DNA from 3 places in the Arthrobacter zhaoguopingii genome. Region 2 is predicted to be linked to each of the others. Evidence: riboswitches for the same ligand, from Rfam matches in the RefSeq annotation. Region 2 holds a riboswitch; each other region holds the start of a gene.
The links. Region 2 has a riboswitch for S-adenosylmethionine ahead of sfnG (dimethylsulfone monooxygenase SfnG). Riboswitches for the same ligand answer to the same signal wherever they lie in the genome.
Positions count from the first base shown of each region.

Region 1: it holds a riboswitch for S-adenosylmethionine, as region 2 does, so the genes downstream of both, GVV77_RS00260 (LLM class flavin-dependent oxidoreductase) here and sfnG (dimethylsulfone monooxygenase SfnG) in region 2, are expected to answer to the same signal.
Region 3: it holds a riboswitch for S-adenosylmethionine, as region 2 does, so the genes downstream of both, GVV77_RS02020 (bifunctional o-acetylhomoserine/o-acetylserine sulfhydrylase) here and sfnG (dimethylsulfone monooxygenase SfnG) in region 2, are expected to answer to the same signal.

Region 1 is NZ_WIAE01000001.1:53,900-56,157, reverse strand. It holds gene GVV77_RS00260 (LLM class flavin-dependent oxidoreductase) at 1-1,152, opposite strand, end outside; SAM riboswitch class IV at 1,191-1,310, opposite strand; gene GVV77_RS00255 (excalibur calcium-binding domain-containing protein) at 1,519-1,962, shown strand; gene GVV77_RS00250 (class F sortase) at 2,001-2,258, shown strand, end outside.
Region 2 is NZ_WIAE01000003.1:142,550-144,807, reverse strand. It holds gene GVV77_RS05790 (O-acetylhomoserine aminocarboxypropyltransferase/cysteine synthase family protein) at 1-218, opposite strand, end outside; gene sfnG (dimethylsulfone monooxygenase SfnG) at 218-1,372, opposite strand; SAM riboswitch class I at 1,377-1,481, opposite strand; gene GVV77_RS05780 (NAD(+)/NADH kinase) at 1,589-2,258, shown strand, end outside.
Region 3 is NZ_WIAE01000001.1:460,646-462,903, reverse strand. It holds gene GVV77_RS02020 (bifunctional o-acetylhomoserine/o-acetylserine sulfhydrylase) at 1-1,084, opposite strand, end outside; SAM riboswitch class IV at 1,137-1,251, opposite strand; gene GVV77_RS02015 (VOC family protein) at 1,358-1,999, shown strand; gene GVV77_RS02010 (glycosyltransferase family 2 protein) at 2,033-2,258, shown strand, end outside.

The sequences.
Region 1 (2,258 bases), on a different contig from region 2:
AGAGCCGATGACGCGCGGACCGAGCCCGCCGATGCCCGCCCACTCGGCGATGTCGCGCACCGTCCACGGCTTGCCGTCGTCCTCCACCTTGGAAAAGTTCGCCACGGCCGACTGAATGGCGTTCGACTTCACATTGCCCAGGGGCTCATCCGGGTCGTACACCGACAGGTCGATGCCGAGCCAGCCCGAAAGCAGCACGAGCGCCCCCTCGTAGCTGACGTACTTCTTGTACTCCTCGTGCTTGGCGTGCGCCTTCTCCTCGGTCTCGTCGGTGATGACGGTGAGCATCGTGTAGATGCGCACGGAGTAGCGGTCGCGTCCGGCGGCCTCGACGGCGTCGCGGATCTTGGTGACGGTTTCCTTGAGGATCGCCCGGGTCGGCGACCCGACGAAGACGGCCTCCGCATTGCCCGCCGCGAAGGCGATCCCCCGCGGGGAGGCGCCGGCCTGGTAGATCACCGGGGTGCGCTGCGGGGACGGTTCGCTGAGGTGGATTCCCGGCGTCGTGAAGTATTTGCCCTCGTGGCCGATCCCGTGCACCTTCGCGGGGTCGGTGAAGACCCCGCTTTCGGGATCGCGGACGACGGCGTCGTCCTCCCAGGAGCCTTCGAGCAGCTTGTAGAGCACCTCGAGGTACTCGTCGGCGTGGTTGTAGCGCTCGTCGTGCTCGAGCTGGTCGGTCTGCCCGAGGTTCCGCGCCGCCGAGGGCAGGTACCCGGTGACGACGTTCCACCCGAACCGCCCGTTGGTGAGGTGGTCGAGGGTGGAGAGGCGGCGGGCGAAGGGGTACGGGTGCTCGTAGGCGGTGCCGGCGGTGACGCCGAACCCGAGGTGCTCGGTCACCAGCGCCATGGCGGAGACCAGAAGGAACGGGTCGTTGACCGGGGTCTGGGTGCCCTGGCGCAGCGTTGCCTCATTGGAGCCGCCGTAGACGTCGTAGGTGCCGAGGACGTCGGCGATGAAGATGCCGTCGAACAGCCCTTTCTCGAGCGTCCGAGCGAGGTCGGCCCAGTAGCGGAGGTCCTTGTACCGCCAGGACTGGTCCTCCGGGTGGCGCCACAGCCCCGGGGACTGGTGGCCGACGCAGTTCATGTCGAAGGCGTTGAAGCGGATCTGGCGGGGTGAGCTGGAGGCGTGCGGGGATAAGGACATGGCAAAAGAACCCTCGTTCAGGGCACAACCAGGAGGAAGTGCCGTACTTGCCCTCCGGTCATCTGCGCCGGCCGGGCCGAATCCTCACCTGGGGCACCCCGCTACAGCGAGAGGGTTGCCGTCCAACAAACCAGGGTTTTGCGTTGGAACTCTTGATTCTGGGTTTGACCCTACGGGCGATCGGGCAGGGAAGTCGAGAACGGTTCGTCACAGTAAGTCATGGAGGCTTAGCAGGCCGAATCACTAGTTCATCGAGACATATCGGGACGGTGGAAATACTTCCCCAGGAATATGCAGGGTGCTTAGAATTCTGGATGTCCCGTCACAGGGAAAACTCTGGTCACAACTAAAGTTATGGGGATAAAAGTGAAAAAGAGCTCAGCACTCCTTGCCGTTGCCGCTGCGGCCGGCTTCACTGCACTCTCGGCATCACCGGCCTCGGCTGCCGTGACACTGCCCTTCGCCAACTGTGATGCTGCGGCGCAGGTAGGCGTCTACAACATCCCGGCGGGCACGCCCGGCTACCAGCCGAAATTGGACGCCGACAACGACGGCTTTGGCTGCGATGCTGCCGGCACCCCCGCCTACGACGCCAGCATCGTTGAGCGCATCATCATGGAGAACAACCAGCCGGCACCGACGACACCACCCCAGGTTCCGACGATGCCCGTCGGCGGCGTGGGCACCGGCGTCGCCCAGGAGCCCGCAAACGACAGCACGGGCACGCTCGTCCTCGGTGGTGGCCTCGTCCTTGCGGTGGCAGCCGGTGGCACCTACCTGGTCCGCCGCCGAAGCACCGACAGCGTCTGACCGCCCACTGTCGAACTGAATCGGATATCGTCCTACGCATGATCAGTTCTTCCGGCGACCGCCGCAGGAGCCGCCTGGCTGCTGCGGCGGTTGCGTTCTTCCTCCTCTCCGGCTGCGCCGCCGAGGCCCCGGCCAAGATGCTCGAGAACCCGCCGACACGCTCGGCTCCCCCCTCGGTAACCCCCGCGCCGGCCACGACGGCACCGCAGGTCCAGACGCCGACGACGGCTCCGGAGCTCCCTGTCCTCCCCGAGTCTCGGCCGGCCTCCTTCCGCATCCCGTCAACCGGCGCGACC
Region 2 (2,258 bases):
GCGATGCGCTCCTCGAACGCCGCAACCGTGGGGTTGCCGATCCGGGAGTAGATATTGCCGTACTTCTGGAGCGCGAAGAGGCTGGCGGCGTCGTTGGTGTCCTTGAAGACGAACGACGTCGTCTGGTAGATGGGGACTGCACGGGCGCCGTGCGCCGCATCGGGGGTACCGCCGGCGTGGAGCGCCCGCGTCCGGAATCCAAAGGTTCGCTCGGCCATCAGAGCCCTGCTTTCACGGTTGAGGGGGTGGGGAGGTGGAAGTCGAGGCCGGCCCGGTCCGCGAGGTCCGCCTCGAGCGCGCGGACGATTGGCAGGACATCCCGGCCGAACGCCTCGACCTCCTCCTGGAAGTGCAGGTAGCAGGTGAGCATCAGGTTCACACCCAGCTTCTTGTACTCGATGATCCGCTCGGCGATCTGCTCGGGAGTGCCGATCAGCTGGGTGCGGAAGCCGTCGTTGTATTGGATCAGGTCCTCGAAGGTGGAGTCCGCCCACATGCCCTTGCCGTCACGGGTCGAGGGGCCGGCCTCCTGGACTGCGTCCCGGAACCCTTCGACGGCCGGCCGGTGCGCCTTGGCGACGATTTCGCGGAGGGTCTCGCGGGCCTCCTTCTCGGAGTCCCGGGCGATCACGAACCCGTTGAGGCCGAAGCGCGGGTGCCGCCCGGCCGCGGCTGCCGAGGCCCGCACGCCGGCGATGTTCTCCCGGAAGCCCTCGAGGTCCTTCCCGTTGGAGAAGTACCAGTCGGCCACCCGGCCGGCGGTGGCCTGTGCCGCCGTCGAGTTTCCGCCGAAGAAAATCTCGGGGTGTGCCCGTCCGGGCACCTCGACGGGCGCCGGGCTCAGCGTGAAGTTGGTGATGTTGTAGTACTTTCCGGCCTGGCTGTAGTGCTCCTGGGTCCACAGGCCGCGCAGCACGCGGATGAACTCTTCGGTGCGCACGTACCGTTCGTCGTGCTCCAGCCAGGGGAGTCCAAAGCCGGTAAATTCGCTCTTCAGCCAGCCCGAGACGATATTGACCGCCGCCCTGCCGTTGGAGATGACGTCTGCGGTGATAATGAACTTCGCGAGCACCCCCGGATGCCACATGCCCGGGTGGACGGCCGCAATGACCTTGAGTTTTTCCGTCGCCGCGAGCAGGGCCAGTGAGAAGGCTGTGGCTTCGTGCTGCTTGTCGGCGCCGTAGGAAGCGGAATACCGGGTCTGGGACAGCGCGTACTCGAACCCGGCGTCCTCGGCGATCCGCGCAAGTTTCCGGTTGTACTCGAAGTCCCAGCCGGTGCGCTGTTCGATCGTTGAGACGACGAGCCCGCCGCTCACGTTCGGCACCCAGTAGGCGAACTTCAGGGGTTGCGAAAAATCGGCAGTGCTCATTATTCCTCCATCGATTCTGGCGGTAGCACCCTACTGTCAGCGCTGGAGGCGCTGGCCAGGGTTGCTGCGGCGTCATAGAGCCAGATCTCTCGGCCGCTCGGGATGGTTCCCCCCGAGTCTGACAGGGACGCGGCGCGGGAACCAAGAAATGTGTCGTTGCGGGTCGCGGCATTGCAGGTAAGGTTTGCTCACGCGGACGAATCGAAGGAGCTGCCGGTGGAATTACGCAGGCTGGGGCTCGTGGTGCACGGGGGCAAACGGCGGGCCATCGAGGCGGCCAAAGGGCTGACGGCGTGGGCCGGGGAGCACGGTATCGACGTCGCGGAGATCGACGTCTGGTCTCCGGACGAACACGGACACCTGAGGATCGAGCACTCCCCGCCGGGCACGTTCGACCTCGTTGTCACCATCGGCGGCGACGGCACCTTCCTGCGCGGGGTTGCAGTGGCGCAGGCCTCAAACTCTCCGATCCTGGGAGTCAACGTGGGCCGGGTGGGCTTCCTCACCGAGGTAGAACCGGAGCACCTGATTGAAGCCCTCAACGCGGTCATGGCGAACGAGGCACTTGAAGAGCGGCGCCTCACCCTCACCATGCGCTCAAGCCGGCCGCTGCGGATCCCCAAGGAACTCGGCGCACTGCTTCACTATGAGCGGGGGCCGACGACGGAGCCGCCCGAGGTCCGCGCGGACGCCGCCCAGGAGACCGGCTGGGGCATCGGCATGGACGTCACCGCACTCAATGACGTCGTCTTCGAAAAACTCACCCGCGACCGGCAGGCCAGCGTGGCGGTCTACGTCGGGTCCCGCCATTTCGTCTCCTACTCGGCCGATGCGCTCATCATCGCCACGCCCACCGGTTCGACCGCCTACTCGTTCGCGGCGGGAG
Region 3 (2,258 bases), on a different contig from region 2:
CCTCGATCCCGCCCGCGATGTCGAAGGACACGATGGCGCCGGTGCCGTTCGGCCCGTACTTCAGCCCGCGCTCGTACCAGGGGCTTGAGGGCAGGCCGGCGTAGGCGACCGATTCGACGTCGTCGTGGAGCTCGAGCCATTCCGCAACGGCGCGGGCGTTGGCGATGTGGCGTTCCATCCGCAGGCTGAGCGTTTCGAGCCCCTGGGCGATGAGGAAGGCGTTGAACGGGGAGATTGCGGACCCGAGATCGCGCAGCAGCTGGACGCGCGCCTTCAGGATGAAGGCGAGGTTCGCCCCCAGGGCGCTTCCGACGCCGAGGTCCCGGGCGTACACCAGCCCGGAATAGCTCTCATCGGGGGTGTTGAAACCCGGGAATTTCTCCGGGTCCCGGCCGTAGTCGAAGCGGCCCGAGTCGACGATGACGCCGCCGATGGCGGTGCCGTGACCGCCAAGGTACTTGGTGGCGGAGTGCACGACGATGTCGGCGCCCCACTCGATGGGGCGGATGAGGTACGGCGTGGACACCGTCGCATCGGCGATCAGGGGGACCCCGTGTTCGTGGGCGATCGCGCTGATCCCCTCAAGGTCGAGCACGTCCTGGCGGGGGTTTGAGACGACCTCGCCAAAGAACGCCTTGGTATTGGGCCGGACGGCGGCGCGCCACTGCCCCAGGTCGTCGGGGTTCTCCACGAAGGTGGTTTCGATGCCGAATTTCCTCAGGGTGTGCCGGAAGAGGTTGTAGGTACCCCCGTAGAGGCTCGGGCTTGCGACGATGTGGTCGCCCGCCTCGGCGAGATTGAGGATCGCATAGGTTTCGGCCGCCTGCCCCGAGGCGAGCAGCAGGGCACCCACCCCGCCGTCGAGCGAGGCGATGCGGGCCTCAACCACCTCCTGGGTCGGATTGCCGATGCGCGTGTAGATCGGGGCAAGCTCGGTCAGCGCGAACCGGTCGGCCGCGCTTTGGGTGCTGGGGAAGACGAAGGACGTGCTCTGGTAGATGGGCAGCGCCCGTGCCCCCGTGGCGGCGTCGGGCGTCTGCCCCGCGTGGATCTGGCGGGTTTCGAAGGACCAGTTGCTGGACATGGCGTTCCCTGTCGATGAAGGGGCCCGTCCGCCGCCGGAAACCGCCGGCGGGGACCCGCGCTTGCGCAGCGCCGTGTGGCGCTCCGCCAGGTCTTCACCCGGGGCACCCCGCCGCGGTGGAGGGTTGCCGGCCAGCAAGCCGGGGCTGTGTGCTGGCACTCATGACCTTTTCCCCATGAAAGCTGAAACCCGCGGCGGGGGCAATTTGTGACTCCGCGTTAAGTAAGGACTGCCTAAGTCGAGACGCGGATCACAAAGTGCCACTATGTAGCCATGCGCTTGGACCATGTATCTTATGCCTGCGAACCCGACGGACTGGCCGCCACTGCGGACCGGATTTCCTCAGCTTTGGGCGTTGAAGCGGTTAAGGGTGGTGTGCACCCCCGTTTTGGGACCCGGAACATGATTGTGCCCCTGGCCAACGGCCAGTATGTCGAGGTGGTCGAGGTCCTCGACCATCCCGCGTCCAACAAGGCACCGTTCGGCCAGGCCGTGCGCGCGCGTTCCGAGGCCGGCGGCGGCTGGATGGGCTGGGTGGTGGCGGTCGACGACCTCACCCCGTTCGAGGAACGGCTCGGGCGCCAGTCGGTGCCGGGCAACCGAAAGTTCCCCGACGGCCAGGAGCTCACCTGGCAGCAGATCGGCATCAAGGGCCTGATCGCCGACCCCCAGGTTCCGTACCTGCTGCGGTGGGACGACGGGACCGAGGCGCTGCACCCCTCAAACGCCCGCCCCTCGACGGTGCGCCTCGATTCCCTGACCATCGCCGGATCGCGCGCGCGGGTCACCGAATGGCTTGGCACTCCCGTCGAGGCGCCGCTGGGGGACGTCTCCGTGAAGTGGATCGCCCCGAACGGAACGCCGGGACTCATGTCGGTCACCTTCGACACCGGCAACGGCAAGATCGAGTTCTAGTCCGCACGGGGAATAGCCGTCCAGGGGAACGCTGTGGTCGCACGGCTCGCGGTGGTGGTCCCGGCGTTCAACGAGCCCTCCATCGGCAGGACCCTTGAGGGGCTGTACCGCCAGCACACCCGGGACGGCGTCTCCGTCTACGTCGTCGACAATGGGTCGACCGACGATACCCGGGCGCGGGTCGCCCGATTCCTTGCCGGCCGGGACGGCTTCCCGCTGACCGTCCTCGAGGAACCAGTAAAGGGTACCGGGGCTGCCA